4 regions of the Paenibacillus hebaui genome follow, and region 1 is predicted to be linked to each of the others. Evidence: predicted binding sites of a transcription regulator. Region 1 holds the regulator's gene; each other region holds the start of a gene.
What was found. Region 1 encodes Rex, which represses fermentation and respiration genes when NADH is low (regulators of the CRP and FNR family bind a similar motif). Its sites were predicted from a motif close to TTGTGAAATATTTCACAA; they were not measured.

Region 1 (7,843 bases):
TCGGAATTGGAGCTGGACGAGGCTGTGACGGTCAGGTATTGGTATTCCATGATGTAGTTCAGTATTCTTCTCCCTACACTCCCAAACGATTTGTCAAAACGTATGGAGATGTGGGTACATTGATTCGCAATAGTATTGCAGCCTATGTGAAAGAAGTTAAGGATCGCTCATTCCCGGCAGAAGAACATGTGTTTAATGCTGCTGACGGTGTTCTGGATCAACTATACGGACATCATAAAGAAAAGGTGGAGAGCAACTCATGAAAGTATTACGGACGATCGCAGAATTAAGACAAGAACTTCGCTGGATGCGCCAGTCGATTCGGTCCAGAGAGTCCGTTGTGGGTCTCGTCCCTACGATGGGATTTCTTCATGAAGGACATGGGAGCTTGATGCATGCTGCCAAACAACAAAGCGATATCGTGGTATTAAGTATATTTGTAAATCCAATTCAATTTGGTCCTAATGAAGACTTTGACAGCTATCCCCGGGATGAAGCGAGGGATATGGAGACGGCGCGTGCACAAGGGGTGGATATCGTATTTATTCCCTCCGTTGAAGAGATGTATCCACAGCCTACGCAAACGACCGTATCCGTTTCCCGTTTGACAGATCACTTGTGCGGCGCTTCACGTCCAGGGCATTTTGATGGTGTGACAACCGTAGTGTCAAAGCTGTTTAACATTGTACAGCCACAGCGTGCTTTTTTCGGCATGAAAGACGCTCAGCAAGTGGCAGTGATCCAACAGATGGTTACCGACTTAAACATGCCTGTTGAGATTGTAGCCTGTCCTATCGTGCGTGAAAATGATGGACTGGCGCTTAGCTCACGCAACGTGTATCTGGGCGCTGAACAGCGTCAAGAGGCTCTGGTTCTATCCAGAGCGCTGCGGGCAGCACAAGAGGCTGTAGACCATGCTACAGTGACAACTGCGGCTGGTATCCGTCGCTTATTGCGTGAGAACATTGAAAGTTCACCGCTGGCAATGATTGATTACGCCGAAATTCAGGCTTTTCCAAGTCTGGAGCCCCTTGCAGATCAGGAAGAAGTTCAAGGACGTGACGATTTGCTGATTGCACTTGCGGTGAAATTTGGTAAAACAAGATTAATTGACAATACAAGGCTGCAAAAATCGGAGGTACTGTCCCATGTTTAGAACCCTTATGAAATCCAAAATCCACCGGGCTACCGTTACGGAAGCAAACCTGAACTATGTGGGGAGTATAACCATTGATGAAGATCTGATGGAAACATCCGACCTGATGGAAAACGAGAAAGTGCAAATTGTAAATAACAACAATGGAGCTCGTCTGGAAACTTACGTCATACCAGGACCACGCGGAAGTGGAGTTATCTGTCTGAACGGAGCAGCTGCACGTCTGGTGCAGCCCGGGGATACGGTCATTATTATTTCCTACGCAATGATGTCTCAAGAAGAGGCAAATTCTCACAAACCTACAGTTGTATTTGTAGATGGGCAGAATAAACCTGTGCAAACGATGAAGCATGAGGTTCATGCGACAATTATGTAATCGACTGGTAAGAGGAATGAAATCGGGCCATCAAGCAAAAAATGAGTACAGGTCACTGCACTAATCCATTTTTTCAAGGGTGGGGATGCAACGATGTTCCAGCATGTTTTCGCAGAAATGAACGACATGTTAGATGAAATTATCAAGCGCTATCCTTCCGCTGAAGGCCTGAACAAAGAGGAATTGCTGCAAAAGTGGAACTTGCTGAAGCGAATGAGTGACTGCATGATTGATGAGTGGCTGATGTTTGAAGAAAAGATGAGCCAAGTAAGGGAAAGGGAAGTGGTTAAACCCGCTTCTCTTGAACCGGAACAGGAAGCTGTGACGGCTCTGCCTGAACTTCATCTGGAATGTTTCAGTCGAGGCCAGGGATATTTCAAACTGCAGATGTATCCGCAGGCGATTATGCAATTTTCCAGAGTTGTGACCGACTATCCGGAGAGTGCCCTAACTCGTTTCTACCTGGCTCTTGCTCATCTTAATCTGGAACAAGTCACCGAAGCCGGATTACATTTACATCGGATCATGCATCTGAATGGCTCACCGAGATTAAAAGGACTGGTATGTAATGTCCTGGGCTGTATTGAGGCCAAGCTTGAGAACCCTGATGGTGCATGTTCACTATTTGCACAGGCGCTTCAGCATGACCCAACGTTGACCGAACCACTGTACAACATGGAAGCCTGCCGGTTGAACAGCGGACAATTGCAATATGCAAATCAGCTGACTGCCCTGAATTAAGGGTGTTTGGCGGCATGAAGACGGTGTTCCCTCCTCTGGCATAGCGGCGGGGACACCGCCTTTTTTGTCAGTTAATTTTCAAATGCCCTTTTTTTTGCTATGCTGTAACATAGACTGGAATGGAAGGGATCGTACATTGCAATGAAATTTGCCGTATTGGATTTCGAAACAACCGGCACGCAGTCCGACGGTGAGATTATACAGACCGGACTCGCCATCATAGATCATGACAACAGCATTACTCAAATATATAGTTCTTATGTAAATCCTGGTGTGCCGATTCCTCCATTTATAACGGGGTTAACCGGTATTACCGATGAAGACGTGGCAGATGCTCCCTCATTAGAAGAGATGATGATGGAGATGGTTCCGCTGCTGGACGATGTCGTTCTTGTTGGGCACAACGTTTCTTTTGACTTTTATTTTCTGCAAAATGCTTTGGATCGTTGCGGTTATCTGCCGTTTACCGGAAGGATACTGGATACGATTGATTTCCTGAAGATTACATTCCCATCCTTGGGCTCCTATCAGCTCGGTTATGTATCTTCCGAATTCGGATTTCAACATGATCGCCCTCATCAGGCAGACAGTGATGCACTTGCGACAGCTTATGTGCTCCTAAAGTGTTTCGATGAGTTGCGCGAATTGCCGTTGATAACGATTCAGCGCCTTAGTGACCTGTTTGCGCCAGAAGATAGTGATCTAGGTTGGTTCTTCGATGGAATGCGCAGTGAGAGGGAAGCAGAGCCCATTCAAGATCTGGATGGACATACGTATTACCGTCAGCTCGCGCTAAACGTAAGTGACTGGACTGATATTGGTGCACCGCGTGATGAGCGGGAAGGCAATCCCCTGGAAGGTGTTAGCTTCGAGCAGTATATGGATCAGGTCAGAGATAATCTGAAAGAGACGTTGGATCATTACGAGGAGCGCGAGGCACAAACCCAGATGTTCAGTACGGTAAGGCAAGCACTGGATGAAGAGAAACATCTCTTGATTGAAGCTGGAACAGGTACAGGGAAATCACTAGGTTATCTATTGCCTGCGATCTATGAAAGTGTGAAGCAAGAACAGAAAGTCATGGTCAGCACACATACGATAAACCTGCAGGAGCAATTGAGAGAGCGGGATATTCCCATGCTGACCAAAGTCGTTCCTTTCCCGTTTAAGGCGGCTGTGTTCAAAGGACGTGGGCATTATCTATGCTTGCGCAAATTCGAGCACAAAATCAACAAACGTGAATTTGCTACACCCAAGGAGGACTACTTCACTGCGGCACAGATGATTGTCTGGCTCACCCAGACGGAGACCGGAGATGATGAGGAACTTAACCTCAGCGGCCGCGGAGGAGACTTCTGGGAGACCGTTCAGAGCGAGTCGGAGTCTTGTCTTGGACGCTCCTGTCCATGGTTCCGCAAATGTTTCTATCACCGGGCCAAACATGAGGCTGGACTGTCCGATATCGTCATTACAAATCACTCGAAATTGTTTACCGATGTCAAAGCAGCCCATCAGCTGCTGCCTGCCTACGAAAGTCTGGTGATCGATGAAGCCCATCATCTGGAGGACGTGGCAGGTAAGCACCTTGGCCTGCATATGAAATATTTCACGTTGGTCCATACATTGACTCGACTGTTCAAAGACAGCCGGAACGGTCAACTCCCGATGCTGCGTTCTCAATTGTCAGGTCATGAAAAGTCAGCGCAGTGGGGTTCCGTGATTGATCAGATGTTCCCACTTGCGGTTGAAGTTAAGGAGATGTGGGATCGGTTAAGTGATACATTGTTCGGTCTGCTGCCTGAACGAAGTGATGCTTCTCCAGGAGAGACGGGACAATTTTCCCTCCGGTTGAAACCTTCACAAAAACCTGCCAAATGGCAGGAGTTGCAGGATGTTGAGAACCAGATTTATGTAACGCTTGGTGACTTGATTCGTAAGGGCGACAAGCTGCTGCTTGAGGTAAAAGAAGATCAGGATGATTATCAGTCTGATAGTCTGATCACGGACATTACAGGCCTGCTCAAGGATCTGGCTATGATCAAGGATAATCTGCGTTTCTTTATGCGCATGGATGATGCCAATACCGTTTACTGGATGGAGGCTAGTGGCCAATTCCGCAGTAAATCACTGCAGCTGTACGCTGTTCCTGTTGATGTCAGTGCACAATTGAAGGATATGTTCTTTGATAAAAAGAAAAGTGTTGTGCTTACATCGGCTACGCTCTCCGTTGACAAGTCATTTCAATTCATGATTGAACAGCTTGGCTTACAGGAAGCTTCCGAGAATAATCGTCTATTGACGTCCATGCTGCCGTCTCCATTCAACTATCGCGATCAGGCCCTATTGGTTATTCCGCGTGACTTCCCAAGCGTGAAGGGCAGTGTAGGTGATGCTCACTTTGTGGAAATGCTGGTTCATTCACTGGCGGAGACGGCCATCGCAACGCGTGGGCGGATGATGGTGCTGTTCACTTCCTACCGCATGCTGAGACAAGTCTACGACCCGCTTAAAGAGGCATTGTCCGGCAACGACATCTCCTTGCTGGGGCAAGGGGTAGACAGTGGTAATCGCTCCAAGCTGACACGCCGTTTTCAGGAAGCAAAAGCAACCGTGCTTCTCGGAACAAGCAGTTTCTGGGAAGGGGTAGACATTCCCGGAGAAGCCTTGACCTGCCTAGCGATTGTCAGACTGCCCTTCCAGCCGCCAAACCATCCTTTGGTTGAAGCGAAGAGCGAGCTTTTGCAGCAACAGAAGAAAAATCCGTTTACGAAGCTGTCTGTACCTCAAGCGGTCATCCGTTTCAAACAGGGTTTCGGCAGGCTGGTTCGTACTGCCCAAGACAGAGGTATTGTCATTGTATATGATACACGCGTCATTGAAGCTTATTATGGCAAGTACTTTTTATATTCATTACCAGGTCCCAAGATGGAACATATGCTCACGCAGCAGATGGTTCCACGGATTGCGGAATGGCTCGAGAAACCAGCTGAGGAATAGCAATAACAGAGATGTTTCACCTGCTCAATCCTTGCAGGATGCTTGGATTTAGCGGTAAACTTTATGGATCATTCCTCTTCAAATATTTACAATGTAATGCACTTATTGCTTATATAAAGAGCATTCTATATGATTCCTTATCTTTCGTAATGGTTTCATGTGGATTGCTCCACTTTTTTCATCAATCTATCGAGGCATTGGTCAGGGGGAGCATATAATGAAATCGGATAAAATTTCGGAAGCCGTGGTGCGGCGCCTGCCTGTTTACTTGCGCTATTTGAGTGAATTGCATCAGCGTGAAGTCAATACGGTTTCTTCTCAAGAACTTGGACTGAGACTGGATCTGAATCCGGCTCAAATTCGTAAAGACCTGGCTTACTTCGGTGATTTTGGTCGTAAAGGTATTGGTTATGACGTTTCTTATCTGATTGAGAAAATTCGTCATATCTTAAAAATTGATCAGCAAATCAATGTAGCTCTTGTCGGAGCTGGTAATCTAGGACAGGCCTTGTCTAATTACAACGCATATCTGAAAGATAATATGAAGATTGTCGCTATATTTGATGCCTACGGTCCGAAGATTGGCAGTCAAATCAATAGTCTGATTGTTCAGCCGATGAATGAGTTAACGGATTCGGTCAAAAAGGATAACATTCGTATTGGAATTATTACAGTTCCGGATACGGAAGCTCAAAATGTAGCTGATCAGCTGATTGAATCCGGGATTGAAGCGATCCTGAATTTTGCACCGACGATTCTGAAAACTCCGCCGCATATCCGCATTCATCATGCCGATTTTACGACGGATCTGCTTAGTCTGGCTTATTACTTGGAGAACGGAAAGGACGACGAGGAAGATGACGACAACAAATAGATGGGTAATTCACAACGGCAAATTTGCCGTCAGTGAGGGTGCGAAATGGAAAGTGGTTCAAGGTTATATGGTCGTGGAGGATGACAAGATTGTGCATATTGGTGAGACATTGCCGGAAGGAGACGAAGGTCTGACCAAGGTTGATGGAAAAGGACTGTTCTTCCTGCCGGGTCTGATCAATACGCATGGTCACGCGGCTATGTCGCTTCTCAGAGGCCATGGAGACGATCTGGCGCTGCAGGTATGGTTGCAGGAGAAGATGTGGCCAATGGAAGCCAAGATGACGTCTGAGGACGTATACTGGGGCACATCGCTATCCGTGCTTGAGATGTTGAAAGGTGGAACAACGGCATTCCTGGATATGTATGATCATATGGATCAGGTTGCCAAAGTTGTTGAACAGTCCGGCGTGCGGGCAGCACTGGCCCGTGGTGTGATCGGTCTGTGCTCCGAAGAAGAACAATTGCGGAAGCTGGAGGAGTCGGCTGCTTTTGCTCGTGAATGGAATGGACAGGCAGATGGACGAATAACAACCGTAATCTCTCCACACGCACCCTATACTTGTCCTCCTGACTACATAGAGAAGCTGGTGCAGGTTGCACATGATCTGAATCTGCCGCTGCATACGCATATGTCTGAAACGCTTCGTGAAGTGGAACAGAACGTGACAGATTATGGATTGCGTCCGGTCGCACATTTGGAGAAACTGGGCTTCTTCTCACGTCCCTCTCTGGTCGCACACGCGGTGCATCTGAATGATGAAGAGATTGAAATCCTGGCACGGCATGATGTAGCGGTTTCCCATAATCCAGGTAGTAACCTGAAACTGGCTTCCGGTGTTGCGCGTGTCCCTGATCTGTTGAGAGCAGGTGTTACCGTTTCCCTCGGAACAGACGGACCGGCGAGCAACAACAACCTGGATATGTTTGAAGAGATGAGACTGGCTGCATTGATTCATAAAGGCGTATCCGGTGATCCTACGGCAGTACCAGCAGGAGAAGCGCTTACGCTCGGAACTTCGTATGGTGCAAAATCTATTTTCCTGAACAACACAGGTACACTGCAAGTAGGCATGAAGGCTGACTTTATTGCTCTGAACATCGAACAGGCCCATTTCTACCCGCATACGGATCTGATTTCCCATACTATTTACTCGGCATCTGCCAAGGACGTGGAGCATGTGTGGGTGGATGGTAAACAACTGGTCAAACATGGTGAATGTCTTACGATGGATGAAGAGCGCATTTTGCGAGAATCCCAACTGGCATTTAATGGTCTGCTCGCCCGCTAATTACAGGACAGCAGCGTCCTAGGGAAAGGAAGTTCGGCTTTTGAAGAAAAAAAAGAAGTGGATATGGATTTCGCTGCTGCTCCTGATTCTGATCCTGTTTGGACTTCAGCGCTATTATGTCTATGTAACCCAAGACCAGCGCCAAGAAGAGGCATTGGCTATACAGGCGGCACAGGAACAGCTAGGGATCACATCTTATGAAGAACTGCGAAAGTACGTCTGGGGACAGAAAGACGGCGGAGATAATATATACTGGACCTTGATCGGCAAGAATAAGGATAATCAGGAAGTTGTGGTGTGGGTCAAGTTTGACAAAAATAACAAACCAGTCACCGGTGCCAAAGCGGTTCATAGTGAACTATTGCAGAACGGCATGTCTGAAGCGCAAATTCGGAATCGATTCATCTC
Region 2 (7,843 bases), 370 kb from region 1:
ATTTCAAACATTGTGATTAAATTCACTTTCAAAAGGAAAGGATAGCTTTGATAGTCCTATATTATAAATAGGAAGTGAAAATGGCCGTATGAAGGACACCACAAAACTTAAATTAAATTTGTTATACTTTGTGAAAAAAATCACATAATTAAGTTTATCGCCATGTTACGATGTGAATGTAAAGAAGAGAGACAAACCAATACGAACCTTTAGGAGGATGAGGGAGATGGCTGTAAAGAACGAAGTCGCCCCAGCAAAAGAACCGACAGCAGGTCAGTATATTCAAACGTTAATCGACAAAGCGAATAAAGCACACGCCGCATTCATGAAGATGGACCAGAAGCAAATTGACCGGATTGTGCAAGCAATGGCGCTTGCGGGTCTGGATAAACACATGATGCTCGCCAAGATGGCCGTAGAAGAAACAGGCCGTGGAGTGTATGAGGATAAAATCACCAAAAATATATTTGCAACAGAATATGTGTACCACAGCATCAAGTATGACAAAACCGTAGGTGTGATTGAAGATAACGAGTATGAGAGCTTCCAGAAAATTGCGGAGCCGGTCGGTATCATCATGGGGATCACCCCGGTAACGAATCCAACATCAACGACGATGTTCAAAGCACTGATTTCCATCAAAACACGTAATCCGATCATCTTCGGTTTCCACCCATCTGCACAGAACTGTAGCCGCGAAGCCGCTAGAATTCTGATGGAAGCAGCCGTGAAGCACGGTGCTCCAGCGGATTGTATCCAATGGATTGATGATCCTTCCATGGATCGTACAAACGCCTTGATGAATCATAACGATGTGGCGCTCATTCTGGCAACAGGCGGATCAGGCATGGTGCGGGCAGCTTACAGCTGTGGTAAACCGGCACTGGGCGTGGGACCAGGTAACGTACCTTGCTTTATTGAAAAAAGTGCAAATATCAACCAGGCGGTTACGGATTTGATTTTGTCCAAATCGTTTGATAACGGTATGATCTGTGCTTCCGAGCAAGCGGTCATCATTGAAGAACCGATCTTCGATCAGGTGAAAAAGAAAATGATTGCCAATGGTTGTTACTTCGTCAACAAAGACGAGGCAGCCAAATTGACAGCAGGAGCAATAAACGCTGAGAAGTGTGCGGTGAATCCGGCGATTGTTGGTCAATCTGCAGTCAGCATCGCCCAATTGTGCGGTATCGAAGTTCCGGCAGGTACCAAAATTCTCGTAGCCGAGATTGAAGGGGTGGGAACGAAGTTCCCATTGTCGGCTGAAAAATTAAGCCCGGTACTGGCTTGTTATAAAGTTAAAACAGCAGCTGAGGGTATTGAGCGTGCAGCAGAAGTGGTAGCCTTTGGCGGTATGGGTCACTCCTCGGTCATTCACTCGAACAACGAAGAAGTGATCAGCAAGTTCGCAGATCGCCTGCAAACTGGACGGATCATCGTGAATTCTCCTTCCACACACGGCGCAATCGGTGACATCTATAACACCAACATGCCGTCACTGACACTGGGCTGCGGATCGTATGGACGTAACTCGACTTCTTCCAACGTAACCGCTGTAAACTTAATCAACGTGAAAAGGGTGGCTCGCCGTACCGTGAATATGCAGTGGTTCAAAGTGCCGAACAAAGTCTATTTTGAAAAAGGTGCAACACAGTATCTTGCGAAAATGCCTGACATCACTCGCGTTGCGATTATTACGGATGCCATGATGGTCAAACTCGGTTATGTGGAAAAAGTAGAGCATTATCTGCGTCAACGCCAAATGCCGGTAGCGATCGAAGTATTCTCCGATGTAGAACCCGATCCGTCCACAACAACGGTAGATCGCGGTACAGAAATGATGCGCCGCTTCCAGCCGGACTGCATTATCGCACTCGGCGGGGGATCACCGATGGATGCTGCGAAAGCGATGTGGTTGTTCTATGAATACCCGGACACCGACTTCAACGATCTGAAGCAAAAATTCATGGATATCCGCAAACGGATCTACAAATATCCACGTCTCGGCGTAAAAGCGAAATTCGTAGCTATTCCGACAACATCAGGTACAGGTTCGGAAGTAACATCGTTTGCAGTAATCACGGACAAAAATCAGGGCAATACCAAATACCCACTGGCAGACTATGAGCTGACACCAGACGTAGCCATCGTAGATCCGGAATTCGTATACTCCCTGCCTAGAACAGCAGTTGCAGATACAGGTATGGACGTACTGACTCATGCGATTGAAGCCTATGTGTCTGTCATGGCGAATGATTACACGGATGGTCTGGCGATCAAAGCGATTCAGCTGGTGTTCCAATACCTGGAGCAATCGGCGCTGCAAGGTGACAAATTGGCTCGTGAGAAAATGCATAATGCATCCACGATTGCCGGTATGGCTTTTGCCAACGCATTCCTGGGCATTAACCACAGCTTGGCGCACAAATGGGGTGGACAGTACCACACCGCACATGGACGTACCAATGCAATCCTGTTGCCACACGTCATTCGCTACAATGCGAAAAAACCGACCAAATTTGCATCGTTCCCGAAATATTCGCACTTTGTTGCGGATGAGCGTTATGCGGAAATTGCCCGTATTCTGGGATTGCCTGCACGTACAACAGAAGAAGGGGTTACAAGCCTGATCAATGCCATTCGTAAAATGAACAAAACACTGGGCATTGAGGAATCATTCCAGGAAATTGGATTTGATCCAAAAGACTTCGAAGCACATGTGGATTATCTGGCAGATCGTGCCTTTGAAGACCAATGTACAACCGCTAATCCGAAGTTGCCGCTGGTGACTGAACTGGCAGACGTTTACCGCAATGCGTTCTATGGAAAGTTTGAATAACAATTAATTCAAAACACCAAGCAACGAGCCAAGATTATTGAGGCAATGATTCAGGGTTCCCCGAGATGGGGAGCCCCGATTGCCGTATTTCACACGATAACGAAGAGGGCAGAAAAACGGAAGAGCGAAGCGACCGCTTTTTCAGATGTTCTTTCATTTAAGTAAGCTTGGACCGAGTTGTAGAGGTCCAAATGCTTCTTTTTTATAAGAGGTAACAAGGAATCCGTGATGCGGCTATTTGAACAAGATATTCACACGACAACGGAGAGGGCAGAAAAAACGGAAGAAGCGAAGCGTTCGCCTTTCAAGCATGAGTTCAACCTATAATGCTATATAGATTGAACTATACATGTACACAAGAACGAAGGGGATAGAAATAACCTGAAGAAGCGATAGCGTTCGCCTTTATCCCCGGATTTTCCCCTTTTTAAAGGGAATCAAAAAAATCTGGGGGTAACAGCGATCGGAAGGTTGTTCTATCCTTGGAGTGGCCAGTGTACATATCCTTTCGTTCAATTTATATAGTTCCAATTGAAATCGGGGATAACAGCGATCGGAAGTTGTTCTGCCCACGCAGTGGCTAAGTGTGAATTTTATAGGGTTCAATGAGACACAGCGCAGGTGGAGTGAGGAAGGTCACTGACTTTGTGACAAAAATCACAGATGGTGAAAGCACGAAGTCGTATACTGAAAATGTAAGAAAAACATTCATTCCGCGGTTCCGGTTCCCAAGTAGAGAGAACGTGTTCCGGCTCACATGTGAAATTAATCACATTAATCGCGGCTCTGGGCACAGATGAGACGAGTGAAGCATCCTGTCATGTGTCCGGAAATCCAAATTTGTGGAGGGATTACTATGTCGGTGATCGAAAAAGATGTCAAACAACTAACAGGCTGGAGAAGCTTTACCAAAGGAACTTGGACCAAATCCGTAGACGTGAATGATTTTCTGGTACACAACTTGTCCCCTTATTATGGCGATGAAGCATTTCTCGCAGGTGCAACCCAGAATACGAAAGAGTTATGGGATATCGTATCTGATTTGACCAAAAAAGAGCGCGATAACGGCGGGGTGCTCGATGTTGACGTGAACACGCCAGGAACCATTGTATCTCACCAACCAGGTTATCTGGATAAATCCAAAGAGCAGATTGTCGGTGTACAAACCGATGCTCCATTCAAACGTTCCATTCAACCATTCGGCGGAATTCGCATGATGATTGATGCTTGTGAAGCTTATGGCTTCGAAATGCCTCAAGAAGTCATTGATATATTTACGAACATTCGCAAAACACATAACCAGGGCGTATTCGATGCTTATACATCCGACATGCGTGCAGCACGTAAAGCAGGGATCATTACAGGATTGCCAGATGCTTACGGCCGTGGCCGGATCATCGGTGACTATCGTCGGGTAGCACTCTATGGTGTGGACTTCCTGATTCGGAATAAAAAAGGTGAACTGAATGCACTCGAAGTGGACGTAATTGATGAAGATGTCATTCGTTTACGTGAAGAATTGTCCGAACAAATTCGTGCATTGCAGGAACTGAAACAACTGGGTGAAATGCACGGCTTCGATATTTCCTTACCAGCAACAACGGCAAAAGAAGCATTCCAATGGCTATACTTCGGTTACCTGGCTGCGATCAAAGAGCAAAACGGTGCGGCGATGTCGCTTGGACGTGTCTCTTCGTTCCTGGATATTTACATCGAACGTGATTTGCAAGAAGGTATGTTAACAGAGGAACAGGCACAGGAGCTGGTTGACCACTTTGTAATGAAACTGCGGATCGTCAAATTCCTGCGTACACCGGATTATAACGAACTGTTCAGTGGAGACCCAACATGGGTAACCGAATCCATTGGCGGCATGTCCGTGAACGGAGAAACGCGGGTAACTAAGAACAGCTTCCGTTTCCTGCACACTCTGAACAACCTGGGTCCTGCACCCGAGCCGAATCTGACTGTACTCTGGTCTACCAAGCTTCCGGAAGCTTTCAAAGAATATTGCACGAAAGTATCCATTGAAACCAGCTCGATCCAGTACGAAAATGATGATCTGATGCGTCCAATCTATGGTGAAGATTACGGTATTGCCTGCTGTGTATCCGCCATGAAGATTGGTAAACAAATGCAGTTCTTCGGGGCACGTGCCAACTTGGCGAAAGCATTGCTGTATGCGATCAATGGTGGACGTGATGAGAAATCCGGCGCTCAGGTAGGACCTGAATACCCAGCAATTACAAGCGAAGTACTGGATTACAATGAAGTTATGAAACGTTTCAAACCGATGATGGAGTGGCTCGCCAAACTGTACATGAACTCACTCAACGTCATTCACTACATGCATGATAAATATAGCTACGAGCGCATTGAAATGGCACTGCATGACCGCGACATCGTTCGTACAATGGCTTGTGGTATTGCCGGTCTCTCGGTTGCCGCAGACTCCCTGAGTGCAATCAAATATGCCAAAGTTAAACCGATCCGCAACGAACAAGGCATCGCGATTGACTTTGAAATCGAAGGCGAGTTCCCTTGTTACGGTAACAATGAAGACAGTGTGGACAACATTGCAGTTGAACTGGTAGAAAGCTTCATGGGTATGATTCGCAAACACAAAGCATATCGTAATGCGATTCCAACGCAATCCGTTCTGACGATCACTTCCAACGTGGTATACGGTAAGAAAACAGGTACAACACCGGATGGTCGTAAAGCAGGCGAACCGTTTGCACCAGGGGCGAACCCAATGCATGGCCGAGATAAAAAAGGTGCGCTGGCATCCCTGGGCTCTGTAGCCAAATTACCGTATGAACACAGTCTTGACGGAATTTCCAATACGTTCTCTATTGTACCTAAAGCCTTGGGTAAAGAGTCGGATACACGTAAATCCAATCTGGTTGCCATGATGGACGGATACTTCGGTCAAGGCGCACACCATCTAAACGTAAACGTATTTGATCGTCAGCAACTGATTGACGCCATGGACCACCCGGAAAACTATCCGCAATTGACGGTACGGGTATCTGGTTACGCGGTTAACTTCATCAAGCTGACTCGTGAGCAACAATTGGATGTCATTAACCGGACGTTCCATGGCTCCATGTAATCATTGCATGTCATGAATTTGAGATAAGAAGATGGCCTTGAGAAAAGATTGAACACATATTAAACGCACAGCGGATGCGGATACAGAAAGGAAGAGGCAGCATGGTTAACGGACATATTCATTCACTCGAAACTTTCGGGACGGTTGACGGCCCAGGCATCCGCTTCGTGCTTTTTATGCAGGGATGTCTACTCAAATGCCAGTATTGTCACAACCCGGATACATGGGCACTGGACGGTGGTAAGGAAATGAGCGTGGAGGAGGTACTGGCCGAGATTGAGCCGTACCTCACTTACTATCGCAGCTCTGGCGGGGGACTCACGGTATCTGGTGGGGAGCCTACATTGCAGGCTCATTTTGTAGCCGAAGTCTTCAAGGAAGCGAAACGCCGTTGGGGATTACACACGACGCTGGATAGCAATGGTTTCAATGAACCGGATCGGATTCACGATCTGTTGGATAACACGGACTTGGTTCTGCTGGATCTGAAACATATCGATGATGAGAAGCATATCAAGCTGACGGGTAAATCCAACGAAAGAACACTGAAGACCGCACAGTGGTTATCGGATCAGGGACGGAAAATGTGGATTCGCCACGTGTATGTACCAGGCATTCACAACGAGGAAGAGGATTTGCTCAACCTCGGAAGGTTTATAGGCACATTAAATGGGGTCGAGAAGTTCGAAATCCTGCCTTATCATCAGATGGGCATCTACAAATGGCAAGCTATGGGGAAAATATATCCGCTGGAAGGTGTTCCTTCTCCGAGTGAAGAGGAAGTAGAGCGGGCGTATCGCCTGATTGAACAAGGCCGCTCCGAAACAGCGGGCATGGCTTGCTCCAATAAGTAACTAGCTTTTATATACAGGATCTATCAACCAAGCAGTCTTTGCGAACACGTTTCGCAGGGGCTGTTTTTTTGCTGTTATCCGATGTGTGGCAGTTGATTTATTGGCCCAGTGAAGGATTTTATCCCTCCATTGATGAATTGTCATCCTTACGATGTAAGCTTCGGCTTTTTATAATCAGAGTGTAAAGCCAAATGCTCGATACGTTGAGGAGGGTCAACCAGATGAAAAAAGGAATGACATTGCTGCTTTCATTATTGCTTATCACTTCGTGGACACTGGCGGGATGTGCAAGCTCAAGTAACGAACCACAGCAAGGAGCAGGCAATGCGCCTGCAGAGACGAGCAAGGAACCGGTTGAGATGCTTCTCCGTCACACTCAGGTGGGCGCCGACAAACAAAAAAGGCTGGCCATTCTGCAGGATGTGGTGGACAAAGTGGAGAGCGAAGTACCTAATCTAACTTTTACGCTGGATGGTGTTGAATCGGATGTGAACCGCAAGGAAAAGCTTCGTGGAGAGATGGCAGCAGGCAACCCGCCGGATATCTTCGAACTGTTTGGCAGTCCAGACTCCAAAGTCTATGCCAAAGAAAGCATGTTGCTGGATCTGACGCCAATTCTGCAAGAGCTGGGCCTCCAGGACCAGTTTACCTCACTTGAGCCATTCACTTATGAAGGCAAGGTGTATGGGCTTCCTATTGGGGGATCGGGGGAAGGATTTTTCTACAATAAAGAGTATTTTGCACAAAAAGGTTGGAAAGCGCCTACAACGATGGCTGAACTGGACAACATGCTGGCCGAGATCAAGGCTGACGGTAAAGTCCCGCTTGCTTCTGCTTCCAAGGCAGGCTGGGTTCCACTCATGTTAACCAACCACCTTTGGTCCCGTTATGCCGGACCTGATATCACGGCAAAGTTCGCGACAGGTGAAGCCAAGTGGACCGATCCGGGCGTTGTTGCGGGATTTGCGAAGCATAAAGAATGGGTCGATAAAGGTTATTTCAAAAAAGGCGAACTTGGCTTTGAATATGCGGAAT
Region 3 (7,843 bases), 2.4 Mb from region 1:
ATTAATGCCTGTACCCGTCTGTTGTCGGGTGCGGTGTTATGGCCCTTACGCCGTTTAGTGGAGAGGCAGGAATTTGCTGTATCAGACGGAAGTGCTGTGGGCACAAAGGATGGATCGGAATCCTTCTTCACCCAGTGGCAGCAAGGCTGGCATTTTATACGTCGCAACCGCACCGTTCTGAGCACGATTTTGTTTGGCTGTTTTGGACTCATGGCTATTCTCATGATCGATTATCAGTTTACGACCCTGTTTCGGGAGATCAAGCCGGGCAATGAATCACTGCTCGGCTGGTTGGGTTCATCGGCAGGCGCGGGGGCAGTAGTCATCATCCTGCTGTTAAATCGGCTGCCGAGAATTGGTTATGGGTGGGGACTTGGTGGAGGATATCTGTTAGTGGGTGCCGGAATCGCTGCATTGGGGTGGATCGGCCCACAAACACCCGAAATTTGGGTTATCATCTGGGGTCTGTGCATCGGACTGGGTAATGGACTCTTCATGGTAACGCTGAATTATTTGCTGCAAAAAGAAACTCCTCCTGCCTATGTAGGGCGCGTCTTCGGCATCCAAAATTCACTGTCCAGTGTGGTGCTTGTCATTGCCCCGCTTGCAGGAGGTGCCTTAATTCGTGCCGCAGGGCCGAGTCCCACTTTTCAATATATCGGTCTCGCTACGCTAGTGATCGGTCTCGTCGGCATACTGCTACAGCGCATCTTGTGGGAGGTGAAACAACCTCTCGGGTCGGAAGTGACAAAGGTGCTTCCGCAGGAACCAGCTTGAACCTCTTGCGCTGCCGATTATTGTTGCAGCAGTAGCATAATAAATGCAGAAATAGCCACCTTCGGGGTTATCCGAAGGTGGCTATTTCTGCGTTGTGATGTATTGAGTGCTTGCGTTGCTTGGCACGCCGCATGGTGCGCTGCAGCCCAGTGCAAAATGCTGCTGGTACACCTCTAATTTTAAGGGGAATCAGATTTGCATCATTCGATTTAACTCGCTCCGGGTAAAAGAGTTGGACGGGAAGAAGCACCCCGATCCAACCGAAGTATAGACGAATAGAGGCATTGCGATCTAGATATTGCTGATTGGAAGACACTCTTTGGATCTATGCAAAATGCTCAAATAAGCAACTGTGTAAGCTCAGTTGTCCACTATCGGACTTCCATCGGAGGATTGTTCTGACCGCCAGCGGCCTAGTGTAAAATCATTCGTTTAACTTATCTAGACTCAACTTATATCATTCCTTGCGAATGACTGCCCGGAAACAGCGAATCGGCGCGCCATACATGTCAGACCAGATGGCATCGTCCGGTTCGTCCACGATCAGCTTGCCTTCAATGGTCAGTCCAGTGACAGCCATGATCGTCTCCAGTAGATCGGGACGCATCTCGGGCACATCGAAGGTTGCGATTAACTTTCCATCCGGCTTCAGCACCCTGGCGAACTCACGAAAAGCTCGCAGCATCGTGCCTGCATCCAGATGCTCCAATACAGAGATGCAGAACACGCGGTCAAATTTGCCGGCTTCATACGGAAGCTGAGCTAGATTGGCCTGAGCGCGGTGCAATTTGACGAGGCTTGAATTCGGTAGATTACGTGCTGCCTGCTCACCAAAATCAGAGGCGATGTCCAGCCTGATGGCTTCTTCAGACAAAATACGCTCATCCCAGTCACAGGCGTGGACTTCCTGGCAATGTTCTGCGAGCCAAAATTTGAATGGATGGGAGATGCCACAGGCAGCATCGAGCACAACGTCGTCCTGACGTGCGAACTGACGGGCCCATTCATATTCGTAGGGGCGGCTCCACCATGCCGGATGCAGTGGAAAGATTAGTGTATTCGTTTTGGGGTCACTCTCCCGAATGTATCTTGATTCCATTAATTTAGTTGGTTCAGGTATATCCATCATCCCCGAATTCCCTCCTTTAATCCTGCTTCTGCCAGAAAAGATGTTAACACTGTACTCCATCTGCGCCGCCAATGGGATAAATCATAGGACAGTGCTGTCTCACGCGCGTAAATACCCAACCGTTCCCGTTCTGCTCGGTCTTGAACGAGACGTACTAGCGCAGCGGTCAGTGCCTCCTCGCCGGGAGGGACCAACAGACCGTTGAAACCGTCCTGAATCAGATCATTCAGTCCGCCAACATTAGAAGCAACTACGGGAAGCCCGCAGCTCATCGCTTCCAGACAGGCATAGGAAGTTCCTTCCGAGAAGACCGTTGGAATTACAGCGATATCTGCCTGATGATACGCCTCGCGAATGTCCCGAAAATCATAGGTGCGCTGTATAATTCGATCCGCATGCGGGTGAGTACGATGCCAATAGCGGAAGGATCGGCCCACCGTACTGCCTTCGACTAGCTCTCCGGCAAATTCAATCTCCAGATCAGGAAAGGCACCCAGTAGACGGTCTGCTGCCAGCATCATCGGAATAATCCCCCGCTCCATACTAATGCGGCGTGGATATAAAACGCGCAGAGGACGAGAGAGGGGCCTATGTCTCACAGCAACGCTATCGTCATCTTGCTTCTCGGGAGGTTTATCGCTGGTAACACCATGCTGCCAACCATAGGGGTCTGGACTGCTGTCCTGAACTTGCAGTTCATAATCGATTGCCGCGATCTCCGAGCTGACCACCGCTTGCCTGCCTTCTCCGTTATTCCATTTTGCACCCAGTTTTGTTTTATTAAGTCCTGATATAGCTGCACCAACGTTTTCTTCATGACTCGCCAGATCTTTCTTCCATGCTGCAAGCCATTCGCCTTCCTGTTCATGCTCGAAAGTGCGTCTGGGTGGTGCGGGGGTGAAGTAGGACGTATCGACTGTATTTGGAATGAGGACAACCTGTCCGGGATCGTTGAAAGTACATGCTGCCCGGCAAAAGGTTTGAAAATGCGAATCCACAGATACGATACGTATAAGTCCGTCCAGTGCCTGCTGGATGTGTTCGGCGACCTGTTGCTTGGTATTCAGGGGCAGACCTGGGCGATCCCAGTTAATGCCATGGCAGATCCCGAGACTGCCGGGTTTGTAGGCAATGGGTTGCCAGAGACAGCTTGCATAGATCACGGGACCGCGTGCTGCTGCTGCCATTCGGGCGAAGGCTTCGGGCACATCATTCATATCGTAGGCATAACCGAATACATCGATTTGTTCTGTTCGGGTCTGAAACGCTTCGAAATAGGACAACTGATGAACCTCCGGGATATGTCCGAGTCCGCGAATTACACTGCACAGATCCAAAATATAACGCTCCAGCCCACCACCAAATACCCGGCCGAATTCCCGGTTGTAGCCATTGGTGAAGCTGTGTGTCAAAATGCTGATCACGCCCATCTCACCGCTCCTCCTTCCAGGGAATCAACCGGGGCTCCGGGTCCAGAATCGACTCGTAATGCTTCAGATTTCCCCACTCCCCGTTAGGATCAATGCGTTTATAACGCAAGTATTTACGGACCCGATCCTCCAGGCTGCCCGACCAGCCGAGGTGTTGTACCTTTAGCTCCGTATTGATGCCCGGTAATACGGTGCAGGGCAACGGAAGACGAGGCACATGATGATTTTGCTGAGGATAAAAATAGGGATAACCCGGCATGTAGCGCACAAGTGAAGCCGTATGTCTTCTGTGCAGACCCCAGAGGTCATCTTCCCGATAGTGGGTTCGGCCACCCCACATATCGTAAAATCGGAATCCAATCCAGTCCGCATACTCCTGATTAATCAGAGCGCGTATGGCTTCTTTGGCTTCCATACTGTAAAGTTCATCGGCATCCACCGAGAGCAGCCAATCTGGGGAGGTACCCGCAGCTGCTTGCCATAGAGCATTCCGCAGTCTCCATTCCTCGGCAAATAATGGCTTTTCCAGCACCTCCAGGCGAACGACTTTAGGATAAGCTCTGCATATATCAGGTGTTCCGTCCGTACTGGCATCGTCCACAATGACGATCTCATCCACGAATTCACTCAGATCGTCCAACACTTCTTCAAGGTATCGCCCACGCTCATTGCGAACCTGAAGCATGGCGGTCAATTTGTTGTCCTGACTTTTGCGAACCCGGCGAATAGATGCGGACTCCCCCTGTAACACCGAGGTTTCCTGTTGTTGCTTGGGCTTATCCTGGTCTTCCAGAGTATTTTCTGCATAGCCGCTGTTCTGATTGTTTGGTTCGTTCGGTGTTCCGGTGGAAGAAAGGGTTCCTCCGGCAGAGCTGACCGACTGTAGAATCGGACCCTTCACATGTTGCCTTCGTTTCTTCGGGTCCAGCATTATGGCACCTCCCCCAGCAATTGTTGTACGGCATGTTCCAGCAGTTCCATCTCTACAATCTGGGCCAGTGCATCTTCATCGTCCAATGCCGTTTCGAGAAACTGCCTCACTGCACCGTGACGTTCACCGCGTAGCGCCATGGCTGTACCCGACAATTGCTGATAATCGCGGCGACTGGGGCTATCCTGGATATCGACCTCATGAACCAGTGCCAGCGCATCTTCCACACGTCCGGTCTCTTGATAAATGCGGAACTTCCAATGTCGTGCCGTTTCTCCACCGAGTTCATCCAGTATGCGCAGGGCGGTTCCATAGTCGTCATTCAGACGCAGCAGTTCCGCTCGTACGAGCTGATCTTCTCCGGCTTCCAGCCAGCGGCAGAGTTGTTCATAATGATGCCGTTCCTGTTCATTGCCTGCACTGATTCCGTAAACCTGCAGGGCTTCTTCAATTTCCCCGGCTTTGGCGTGAATGGCAGAGAGGAAGCGGTAGTGTGAATTCACACTATCGTTGCGCCCGCTCGTTACCGCATGGGTGAATGACTCCTTGAGTGAAGCGGCTGCTCTGGAATCTCCCAGCACATATTCATAGGCTGCCAGCAAAAAGGAAATCGTCTCATGCGCTCCTGTTTTGGATCGGAGCTGACGGTAGAAGTCAGCCCGCACACTGCATTGAAGCGGGGTTACCGTATCTTGGACACCCGAAAGGGTCTGCCGCAGAGCATGCAGAAATAACAGTTCGTAGTCCCGAAGAGGGACTTCAAGGTCATCCTTTTGCATTGTTCCAGCGGGTGAAGGATCTTCTCCGTTTAGCCAGATGGCGCGTACTCCCTGGAATACGAGCTTCATGTACCGTGTTTCCGATGATGTACCCACCAGATCGGAGATGCCGATCAGCTTAGAGATACAGCTCTCCCACAAGGGAGACTCAATTTCATCACCAACCGGCTCGGGAAGCAGTGCAATACATAGCTCCGGTTCAAGCGAAGCCGTTGCCGTAAGCCAGTAGGGATGGGCCACTACCGCGACGGTGTGTGGTTCCTGCAGCATGCTCTCTGCCTCAGAGAGTGGAATTACGGTAATGGCCGTAGGCATATCCTCAGAACGTTCCAGGCTGCTGACGTAGTAGACGACCCCTTCGGCTGCCAGCAGAGCAGTGATATCTGGATAGGGGAACGTGGACCATCCCCCCTTTCGAGGGAACAGAATATAACGAATCGGGGATCGTGCCGTATCCACTTGCCCTGCATGGATATCTTGTTGGGGCTTCGAGTCCGGGAGTGGAGCAAGTTCTTCCATCAGTTCATCACCTCACTTTATTGTTGGATTTGCAGAAATGCTCCATATGTAAAGCCCTCACAGCATTGCGCATTGTATGCCTGACTCTAACATATGGGCGTTCCGTCCCAAACATGAGCAACTTCCGTGAATAGACGAAGCTGGCGAGCTTAAAGAGGTTGTTCAAAAAGTCCGCTTTTGATTACGAATCATGCCTAGCAGCATCATCAGCATCGAAGTTGAAATTCAGCCGAATAAGCATATGCTTGCGAAGGTTGTTTCCTTCGGAAACATTGTAGTTGCTCACGTCGTTTTCCCTACACTCCGCTACTCCATTTCTAGCTTCATTCCATCTTCTCGGTACTGAAAAACAGACTTTTTGAACACGCACTTGAAGATTAGGCTGAATTTTATCTATTGTGTGACCAGCGTCACTTTTTTTCACTGTCTTGGCAGACTTTGTGATAATTGTCACATGTATAAAATAGCCAATCTGGCACAATACGTTCATCAAACGTATTTGGCGAACAGACATCGAAGGTGCAGCTTCAATGCCAGATATGTAAAACTGCGATATGAACAGAAAGAAGGGGTAACGGTATGGATCCGATCATGTTGTCGCGTATCCAATATGCGCTTACAACGATTTTCCATTTCTTTTTTGTGCCGCTTTCCATCGGTCTGGTGCTGCTGGTAGCGATTATGGAGACGTTGTACGTAGTCAAGGGTAAGGAAATTTACAAAACGATGGCCAAATTCTGGGGCAAGCTATTCTTGATTAACTTTGCCGTCGGTGTGGTCACAGGTATTTTTCAAGAATTCCAGTTCGGTATGAACTGGTCGGAGTACTCCCGGTTTGTCGGGGACGTATTCGGTGCGCCACTGGCGATTGAAGCTTTGCTGGCGTTTTTTATGGAGTCTACCTTTATTGGGATTTGGATTTTTGGATGGGATCGATTGTCCAAAAAAGCGCATTTGGCTTGTATTTGGCTAGTATTCGTGGGTACATTCCTGTCTGCGCTGTGGATTCTAGCAGCCAACTCGTTCATGCAGCATCCGGTCGGATTCGAAATAAATAATGGCCGCGCCGAGATGAATGATTTCTTTGCACTGATAACGAATGGTCAGCTGCTGGTCGAGTTCCCGCATACCATCTTCGGTGCGTTAATGACGGGTGCATTTGTGGTGACGGGAATTAGTGCCTACAAGTTGATGAAGAAGCAAGACGTGGAGATCTTCCGCAAATCGTTTAATATTGCCATCATCATTGCTCTTATTTCTTCAATCGGTGTTGCCTTCTCGGGTCACTTCCAGGCGCAATATCTGGTCGAGACACAGCCGATGAAGATGGCTGCCAGTGAAGGGACATGGACAACAACAGAAGATCCTGCGCCTTGGACTGTCGTGGCATTTATTGATCCGGATAAGCAGGAGAGTTCTGGTGAGCTGAAAATTCCGGGACTACTCAGTTATCTGTCCTATAGCAAGTTTTCCGGCAGTGTTAAAGGCATGAAGGAATTGCAGGCAGAGTATGAGCAGACGTACGGACCAGGAGATTACATTCCTCCGGTACGGACAACTTTCTGGAGTTTCCGCATCATGATTGCTGCCGGCGGATTGATGATTCTGCTTGCTATATACGGTACCTATCTGGCGATGCGCAGGAAGCTGGAGGGAGCGGGCAAGTGGTTTATGCGTCTGATGGTGTGGGCCATTGCACTGCCGTTTATCGCCAATACTGCGGGCTGGATTATGACCGAGGTAGGAAGGCAACCGTGGACGGTATTTGGGTACATGACGACTGAAGCCGGAGTGTCACCGAATGTGTCCGCAGGGCAGATTTTGTTCTCCACCATCGCGTTTACAGCGACTTATGCGATTCTGGGCGCAGTGATGGTTTATCTGTTCGTTCGTGAAATCAAAGCAGGGCCTTACGCAGTCGATAAGCCGGAGGATCACGATGAATCGGCCGATCCGTTCGGCGTGGATGGGGGTTATTCTGTTGTCACTAAGTGAGTTATGGTTTTTGTTGATTGCTGTTTTGTTCGTAGGGTTTTTCTTTCTGGAAGGTTTTGATTTTGGAGTGGGCATGTCCACCGGAATTATTGGCAAAACGGATCGTGAACGCCGCACCCTGATCAACTCGATTGGCCCGTTCTGGGATGGCAACGAAGTGTGGCTGATTACAGCAGGGGGCGCTATGTTTGCAGCCTTCCCGCATTGGTATGCCACGTTGTTCAGCGGGTTCTATCTGCCCCTTGTTGTGGTACTGCTGGCCTTGATTGGCCGTGGAGTGGCC
Region 4 (7,843 bases), 2.3 Mb from region 1:
ATATCGCCGGCACAGGTCTGACCGAGACGTCTGCTGCTGACGAAGGTCTGATTGTTGAAGCGGTGATACTGGAAGACAGCTACCGTCCGGAGTTCATGCCAACCGCTGAGAAACTGTTGCTCAAAGTTGTATATGAGAAGGCAACTCGCCGTATCGTCGGAGCACAAGTGATGTCACAGGTTGATCTAACCCAATCGATCAATACCATCTCGGTCTGCATTCAGAACAACATGACGGTAGATGAGCTGGCCTTCATCGACTTCTTCTTCCAGCCACATTACAACAAACCGTGGAACTTCCTGAACACGGCGGGTCTGCAAGCACTGCCTCCAATAGAAGTAAAAGCACCAGCAATGGTGTAAGGAAGGTTTGATTAATTTATAGCAACAAATAACCCGATCGGCCGATGAGAAATCACCAGCCTGTCGGGTTAACTTTTTGTTACGGATGATCGAATAATTTAAGGATATGAGTTTTAACTTTCCTGTTTTTTCTCTATAGCTCGTTGTTGTTCTCAGCAGATATTCCCCATGCACTTCCACTCAGCAGATTTCCATTAGCACGATAAGTTATCGTATAATCTCCACCTCTAACTCCCTGTGGAGTATCCGTAAAGCTTCTCCAATCCAGAGTACCACCGGGAGCTATATCTTTACTGAAGTATTCTTTTTTTGTTGAATCGTGGACCATTACCGCTCTAATTGTATATTTTCCAGTATTTTTAATATAAACTTTGACATGGCCATATCCACCAGCGACATTGAACAAACTATTATCAGTGACTCCGGATAAGGTAGTTTTAAAAAGGTCTGAAGTTCTGAATGGAACAATAACAGGATCATCATCTTGAACAATAATCGGAGTTATAGACGGATTAACATTGGTAACTCTGTCTGTTTTTTGATCAGATGAAGCTGCTGCAACAGATACTGATGCTGCTAGTGACAAGGACAAAACGGATAATAAAAGTGCTTTTTTCATTTAGTGTATATCCCCTTATGTATGTGTAATGTTAATACATTACTATTAAACCATATATATAAATATAAATCAATATATTACCAATATAATTCCTTATTTTGTAACAATTCATGAATTTTACTATCCATATTGTTGTAGATAAATTCCAATTAATTAACTATGCACTGAACTTGAGGTTCCAAGATGTATAAATTACATATCAATGGCTATTTCAGATGATATTCCCCAAGCTTGCCCGCTAAAGTTGTCTCCATCAGCACGATAGGTGATGGAATACTTTCCTTCCTCAACGCCTTGTGGAAATTCAGTAAAACTCGTCCATTTAATAGTCTCGCCAGGGGCTACTTTTTCGACAAAATATTCGTCGCTTGAACGGTTATGCACCATCACCGCTTTTATCGTTTTTTTTCCAGAGTTCTCAATAAAGATTTTCACATGCTTATATTCTCCGTCAACATTAAAATTAGTAGATGTATTGTTTCCAGCTAATACCGTTTTAAATAGCGGTTTGGATTCATGTTCATGAGTTGTCACTGCGTGATCAGGATCTCCTATAGATACCGTTTCGGTGAGTTGACTCCTATTCTCGGTGTCTTTGGTTGTTACACGGGCATCTCGACTATTCAAAAAAACGTAGGATATGATACCCACCGTCAAGGCTAAACATAGAGTAGATATAAATGTTATTTTTTTCAATGGAGTATATCTCTCCTCACATACATAGTTATTGATTAAATTATAATTTAATATGATTTCTATAGAATATTCAAGTATTTTCCAAAAAAAAGTTTAAGTTACTTTTTATTCGTCTGCTAGTCAGTACGAAATTTTTTGAAAGCAGAGTAAAATAGGAACCTTCAGACTTTGTGATAAAAGTAACAAACCTATCGATATCTTCGCGTTACAATGAACTTATCAACCAACCAAACTGATTTAATTTGTTCATGAACCGTGAAGGAGAGGATCGATATGGCAGCAAAGACACCTCTTGAGGTTGCACAATATACAGCGCAAACGGGAATGAAGAAGGCTCAAAATCCGGTATCTTCTGTACTCGTGCTCAGTTTTCTGGCAGGGGCTTTTATAGCGCTTGGATTCTTGCTTGATGTTCGGGTGATTTCCTCAGCTCCGGCAGAGTGGGGGAGCCTGGTTAATCTGATCGGTGCGGCGGTATTCCCTGTTGGTTTGATGTTGGTACTCATAGGTGGCGGCGAATTGTTGACAGGTAATATGATGGCTGTTCCGCTCGCTACGATTGCACGCAAGCTGTCGGTAGGCGGCATGTTGAAAAACCTTACTTTAGTAACGTTAGGTAATTTTCTTGGAGCCATCTTTGTGGCCTATGCGTTTGGACATGTTCTTGGTCTAACTGGTGAGGGCGTTTACTTGGCTAAAGTGGTGGATATGGCTGGTCACAAGCTGCATGACAGCTTCCTGCAGGCCTTTATCTCCGGGATTGGCTGTAACTGGCTGGTTGCACTGGCGGTGTGGCTATCTTATGCATCGGATACGATGAGTGGTAAAATCTTAGGAATTTGGTTCCCAACGATGGCCTTTGTCGCTATTGGATTCCAGCACGTTGTGGCTAATATGTTTCTGATCCCTGCGGCGATTTTCGAAGGGCATTATTCGTGGGGACAATATATCATGAATTTCATTCCGGTATGGCTGGGAAATATGGCGGGGGGCGCACTGTTTGTTGCTGCTGCCTACTGGATGGTTTATCTGCGCAAGAGTGAGCCGGAAGTGAAACCAGAGGTGAAGATGGTGGTCGAACCTGTGGAGACTGAGGCTAGAGCGATGTGGAGCAAGCAGGCGTAGCAGATACAGTCGAACGACCCGTTATCATCGAATCGGCTGCATAAGTTCATCGTATCGTATATGGATATAGGCTAAGGCGATTCTGATCTCGTTCGGATCATGGCAATCATGCTGTGATGGAACGGGAATGGAATCGTCTTTTGGTTGTTGGATTTCCAGGCAAAATAAATTCGCCATGACAAGGTTCGGGGGAACGAAACCTGTTCATGGCGAATTTCGGGAGTGGTCCATGATATGGCATAAGGAGGAAGTGGGGAAACACTAGCCTAATGCCTTATTTTTAATTTACCCCTGCATTCCGAGAATGAATCATGGAGTATAAATATTTTTTTATACATTTTGGAGCGGCTGTAGCGGTGAATAAAGACTGTTCTCTTTACGCGATTACCTTGGAGAAGATATGATATAAGGATAGTTTTTGAAGGGGGAGAAACCTGGAAATGATCGATCAGGAGAATGGTGTATTTGCGGCAGTTTGCCCGCTCGACTGTCCAGATACTTGCGGCCTACTGCTTCACAAAGAGAACGGCAAAATCGTGAAGGTAGCCGGCAATCCGGACCATCCGATTACGAAGGGCGCCATCTGTAATAAAGTCAGAAACATGACAGAGCGGGTATATCACCCCGAGCGGTTGCAATATCCGATGAGACGTGTTGGAGCCAAGGGTGAAGGCAAGTTTGAACGAATCAGCTGGGACGAGGCGATTGGGGAGATTACAGCGAAATTCAGTTCGCTGTCTGAAACCTATGGACCCGAGAGTATCCTCCCATACAGCTTCTACGGCAACATGGGCATTCTTGGAGTAGATGGCATGGATCGGCGGTTCTTCAATGCGCTTGGTGCGAGTGTACTAGAGCAGACGATCTGTAACTCGGCCGGAAACACCGGCTGGAAATATACGATGGGTGCCAACCGGGGAACTCTACCCGAAGATACGGAACATGCGGATCTCATCCTGGTGTGGGGTGGCAACATCGTCAGTACGAATATGCATCAGGTGGTTTTGGCGGAGAAAGCCCGCAAGAAAGGCGCCCAAATCGTCGTAATCGACGTTCATCGCAATCGTACCGCCCAATGGGGAGATTGGTTTATCCCACTTTATCCGGGTACAGACAGCGCACTGGCGTTGGGATTGATGCATGTGTTATTCGAACAGGGACTGACGGATGAAGCGTTTATGCAAAAGTATACCATTGGTCATGAGGCGCTGCGTGATCATGTCCGCAGTTACACCCCTGATCGCGTTGCGCGTATTACTGGCGTGCCGGAGGAGACGATTGTGAAGTTGGCCAAGCTGTACGGCAACGCACAGGCAGCCCATATTCACATCGGGAATGGCCTCCAGCACCATGATAACGGTGGCATGAACGTGCGCAGTGTCGCTTGTCTGCCTGCTATTACAGGACAATGGCTGAAGCAAGGCGGCGGTGCCGTTCGTACCAACAGCTACGCGAGCACGAATAGCGAGGCGTTGGAACGTCCGGAACTGCGGCAGAATCCGAAGCCGCGTGTCGTGAACATGAACCGGATTGGCGAAGCGCTGCTGGAAGCGGAGCAGCCGATCCGGGCCATGATGGTCTATTGCAGCAATCCACTGGTGGTGGCACCGGATACCGAGCGGGTGGAGCGAGGTTTTGCACGGGAGGATCTGTTCACGGTTGTACATGATCTGTTCATGACGGATACGGCGAAATATGCAGATATTTTATTACCAGCCACTTCATCATTTGAAGCGACGGATCTGTATACCTCCTATTGGCATCAGTACGTTCATCTGCAAGAGCCAGTGATTGCACCGATCGGGGAGAGCAAGAGCAATGTGGAATTATTTTCACTGCTTGGGATGGCTATGGGGTACGATCCTGTGATCTTCGGAGAAACGCCGGAACAGATGATTGAGGACGCGCTTCAGGGCACAGGCAACCCATACATGAACGGAGTAACGTTGGAGGGACTGAAGCAGCATCGATTCGTGAAGCTGGATATGTCGCCACATGCTGCATTTCTGGATCAACTGCCTACACCTTCGGGCAAAATCGAATTGTATTCGGAGACGATGGAACAGAGAGGGCTTCCACCGCTCCCTACCTATAGCGCTCTGGTTGAAGGATATGATGGGGAGAATCCGGCTGGACCTGCCGATACGTATCCGTTGATGTTCTTATCGCCGCCAAACCATAATTTCCTGAACTCCACCTTTGGCAATTCAGCCAAACATCAGCGTTTGGAAAAGATGCCTCTATTGCAAATGCACCCCGAGGACGCTACCCGCAGAAACGTGGAGGATGGAGATGCAGTGGTTGTATGGAATGATCGTGGGCGCATCGAACTTACCGCCAAGGTAAGTGAAGCCATGCTGCCGGGAACCGTCATCAGCCAAGGCTTATGGTGGGATGGTGATGGCAAGAAGCAGCGAGCCAATTCGCTCACGTCCAACCGATTGTCTGACATGGGCAACGGGGCGACCTTCTTCTCGGCCACTGTTGAAGTGAAGCGTCAATGAGTGTGCTTGCAGCGTGAATTTTTGAGGTAAGATGAACAACTCAAATGGCCTTTGCACTGACTGGTTACATTGTCAGCGTAAAGGCCTATTTTTATAAGAAACTGTACTTTAAATGTGTTAAAAATAGTATAAGATAGGGCGATAGGTTCTTTGTCAGGTGTATTAATTTATTAGTTGCCTAAAGTTAAATATATAAGTAAATAGACCTAATCTTCCGAAATAATGTAGTTAATTTGTATTAATATTCTAAAAAAGGGTTCCCTTATATCCTCTGTATGTCATAATTAAAGCAATAAATGGATTATTTGTTGTTATCTATTTAACTTAAAAAGGAGGTATATAATGAGAAAATTTGCTTTAATTACTTCTTTGACACTGATACTAACGTTTTTACTTTCACCTTTTTCTGCTAACACTTACGCTGATAAAGTTGGCGTCGAAGATGACCAAATTAAAGAATTAAACTATGAGTATTCTGATCAGGACGGGTTAATTGATATTGACGCGAGCTACGAAGAGACTAACACAGGAGAGATAATAGATTTTAATATAAAAGAAGAAAACGGAATACGTACTGTTAAGCATTTTATAGACAATAAACTCGTAGCTGAAGCCATTTACGATATAAGTTCTGACGAAATAGTAACTACTACGGCGAATGGTGAGGTCGTTACACAAAAAGCAAGTGAAATGATTAGTGAGTCAGATGGTAATGCACTTTCTAATGAACATGATAATCAAATCACAGGAGCGGTAGAAACACAAAGCGCTGTATTGAATGCTTCTCCAGGTTTTAACTTTGTTAAGCAAAAGTATAATACGGCTTGGAAGCAATATGGTTCTATATATCAAAAGCAATCTGTTCTGCAAGATAAGCATTATAAGCTGAATATATCCGCTGGGACTGCTGTGGCAACGGTAATTACAATAATAGATATTTATTATACTAAGGGTAAGTTCACTACCTTCTTGAAGGCAATGGGGATCACGATTCTAGGAGTTACAGTTGATTCAATAATTGGTGCAATGGATGCAACTAGATATTTAACACAAGTGGAAGTCTATTCTCAGGGTATGCTAGGATTGGCCTCAGAAAGATATATAGTAAAAGCTACGTTTAATGGCAAAACAGCACAGGTGAATGATGGCGGGGATGAAAGAACTTATGATGAATTAATTGATATCGGGGTATATAATGTAGTACTCCAGAAGATATAAAGGAATGATGATATGAAGCAATTAACCGAATACGAGGCAGCGAAGAGAGATATCATTATGTCCATTGTTTATATTATTGGTGTCTTAATATTATTTTATATGGCGTTAGAGGCTTCTTTAGTGGTGGCAATTATCATTTGTATGCCTCTTGAAATTGCTTTTATAATTAGATTAATTCATGAAGTCAAAAAGTTTAAAAAGTTAAAAAAAAATGATGCACCTTAAGTGGGATTTCAGTGGGATGTATGTTAACAATAGTAAAAAATTTCTTAATGAACTAGTTATACCCTGTTGAGTAGACTCTAAGTTAAAAGCTTGCTTCCAGCGCGTATCGATATTCAGTCGGTGCGCGTTGTTTGAGTTAGGCCTAAAATTCACGGAAGCTCTATAGTTCTGGATTATGCAGATGAGCACCTTTTTGAGGAAAAAGGAAGGTTTAATCGGGTTGAAAATATGGTTAAATTGGCTGCAATAGGTGGTGAGCCGATGAAATCCGGGTACGCTTATGCAGAGATGGAGGCCTTGCTTGATGAAGCAGGACTGCTTATATATGAGCATCTGGATCCTGAGGCGATTCAGGAACAGTTTTTCCAGGATCGGACCGATGATCTAAGGGCATTTGAAACGATACATTTCATTCACGCGGTAAAAAATAAATTGATCCGGGCATGTATGGTCACTGTATATCCCGCATTTATATAGGAGCGACCAACCCTCACCCTGTAGCAGGGTGAGGGTTGTTTGGTTTGGACAAGGGTCAACATAGACCATGATTCGTTAGCCAAGGACTTCGCACGTGATACAGGTGTTCAGTAATCAGACCTGTTTTGCTTCAAAACCTTGCTATTCGGTATGCAGTCCTCTATTTACGCATAATGCTCATATAATAGAAGGGAACTGGTTAAAGGCAGGAGGATGTATACGATGTACAAGGTTTTGTTGGTCGATGATGAATTTATGATCTCGGACGGAATCTCCAGTGTCGTGAACTGGTCCCGATTGGGAACAGAACTGGTCGGCATTGCCCAGGATGGATTGGAAGCGCTTGCTTCAATTGAGCGGCAACGTCCGGATATTATCATCTCGGACATTCGCATGCCGGGAATGGATGGGTTACAGCTGGTTGAAGCTGTGGCGGAGAAGTATGGGGATATCTCGTTTATCATGCTCACGGGTTTTACGGAATTTGAATATGCAAAGACCGCCATGCAGTATGGGGTGAAGCACTATTTGCTCAAGCCCTGCAGTGAGGAGCATCTCGTACAGGCTATTAATGAATTGGTCAGTGAGAAGCGGGAGTTGTCCGATCAGGAGCGTTT

Region 2: a site for Rex is predicted at 3,597-3,614, ahead of pflB (formate C-acetyltransferase). Genes of this name have one in related genera too.
Region 3: a site for Rex is predicted at 6,004-6,021, ahead of ACR32F_RS30620 (cytochrome ubiquinol oxidase subunit I). Genes of this name have one in related genera too.
Region 4: a site for Rex is predicted at 1,846-1,863, ahead of ACR32F_RS29955 (formate/nitrite transporter family protein). Genes of this name have one in related genera too.

What each region holds. Positions count from the first base shown of each region.
Region 1 covers NZ_CP196836.1:4,373,218-4,381,060, reverse strand. Annotated here, with positions in the region: gene panB (3-methyl-2-oxobutanoate hydroxymethyltransferase) at 1-263, shown strand, start outside; gene panC (pantoate--beta-alanine ligase) at 308-1,156, shown strand; gene panD (aspartate 1-decarboxylase) at 1,149-1,532, shown strand; gene ACR32F_RS19270 (tetratricopeptide repeat protein) at 1,626-2,273, shown strand; gene dinG (ATP-dependent DNA helicase DinG) at 2,415-5,270, shown strand; gene ACR32F_RS19260 (redox-sensing transcriptional repressor Rex) at 5,488-6,144, shown strand; gene ACR32F_RS19255 (amidohydrolase) at 6,128-7,435, shown strand; gene ACR32F_RS19250 (cell wall elongation regulator TseB-like domain-containing protein) at 7,476-7,843, shown strand, end outside.
Region 2 covers NZ_CP196836.1:4,745,340-4,753,182, reverse strand. Annotated here, with positions in the region: gene adhE (bifunctional acetaldehyde-CoA/alcohol dehydrogenase) at 227-2,839, shown strand; gene pflB (formate C-acetyltransferase) at 3,696-5,954, shown strand; gene pflA (pyruvate formate-lyase-activating protein) at 6,056-6,808, shown strand; gene ACR32F_RS21530 (extracellular solute-binding protein) at 7,030-7,843, shown strand, end outside.
Region 3 covers NZ_CP196836.1:6,810,397-6,818,239, reverse strand. Annotated here, with positions in the region: gene ACR32F_RS30645 (MFS transporter) at 1-777, shown strand, start outside; gene ACR32F_RS30640 (class I SAM-dependent methyltransferase) at 1,235-1,906, opposite strand; gene ACR32F_RS30635 (glycosyltransferase family 4 protein) at 1,903-3,336, opposite strand; gene ACR32F_RS30630 (glycosyltransferase) at 3,338-4,267, opposite strand; gene ACR32F_RS30625 (hypothetical protein) at 4,267-5,565, opposite strand; gene ACR32F_RS30620 (cytochrome ubiquinol oxidase subunit I) at 6,145-7,560, shown strand; gene cydB (cytochrome d ubiquinol oxidase subunit II) at 7,544-7,843, shown strand, end outside.
Region 4 covers NZ_CP196836.1:6,646,948-6,654,790, reverse strand. Annotated here, with positions in the region: gene ACR32F_RS29970 (FAD-dependent oxidoreductase) at 1-362, shown strand, start outside; gene ACR32F_RS29965 (hypothetical protein) at 496-981, opposite strand; gene ACR32F_RS29960 (hypothetical protein) at 1,174-1,677, opposite strand; gene ACR32F_RS29955 (formate/nitrite transporter family protein) at 1,951-2,802, shown strand; gene ACR32F_RS29950 (molybdopterin-containing oxidoreductase family protein) at 3,243-5,306, shown strand; gene ACR32F_RS29945 (hypothetical protein) at 5,649-6,524, shown strand; gene ACR32F_RS29940 (hypothetical protein) at 6,537-6,749, shown strand; partial or broken gene ACR32F_RS29935 (hypothetical protein) at 6,903-7,226, shown strand; gene ACR32F_RS29930 (response regulator transcription factor) at 7,449-7,843, shown strand, end outside.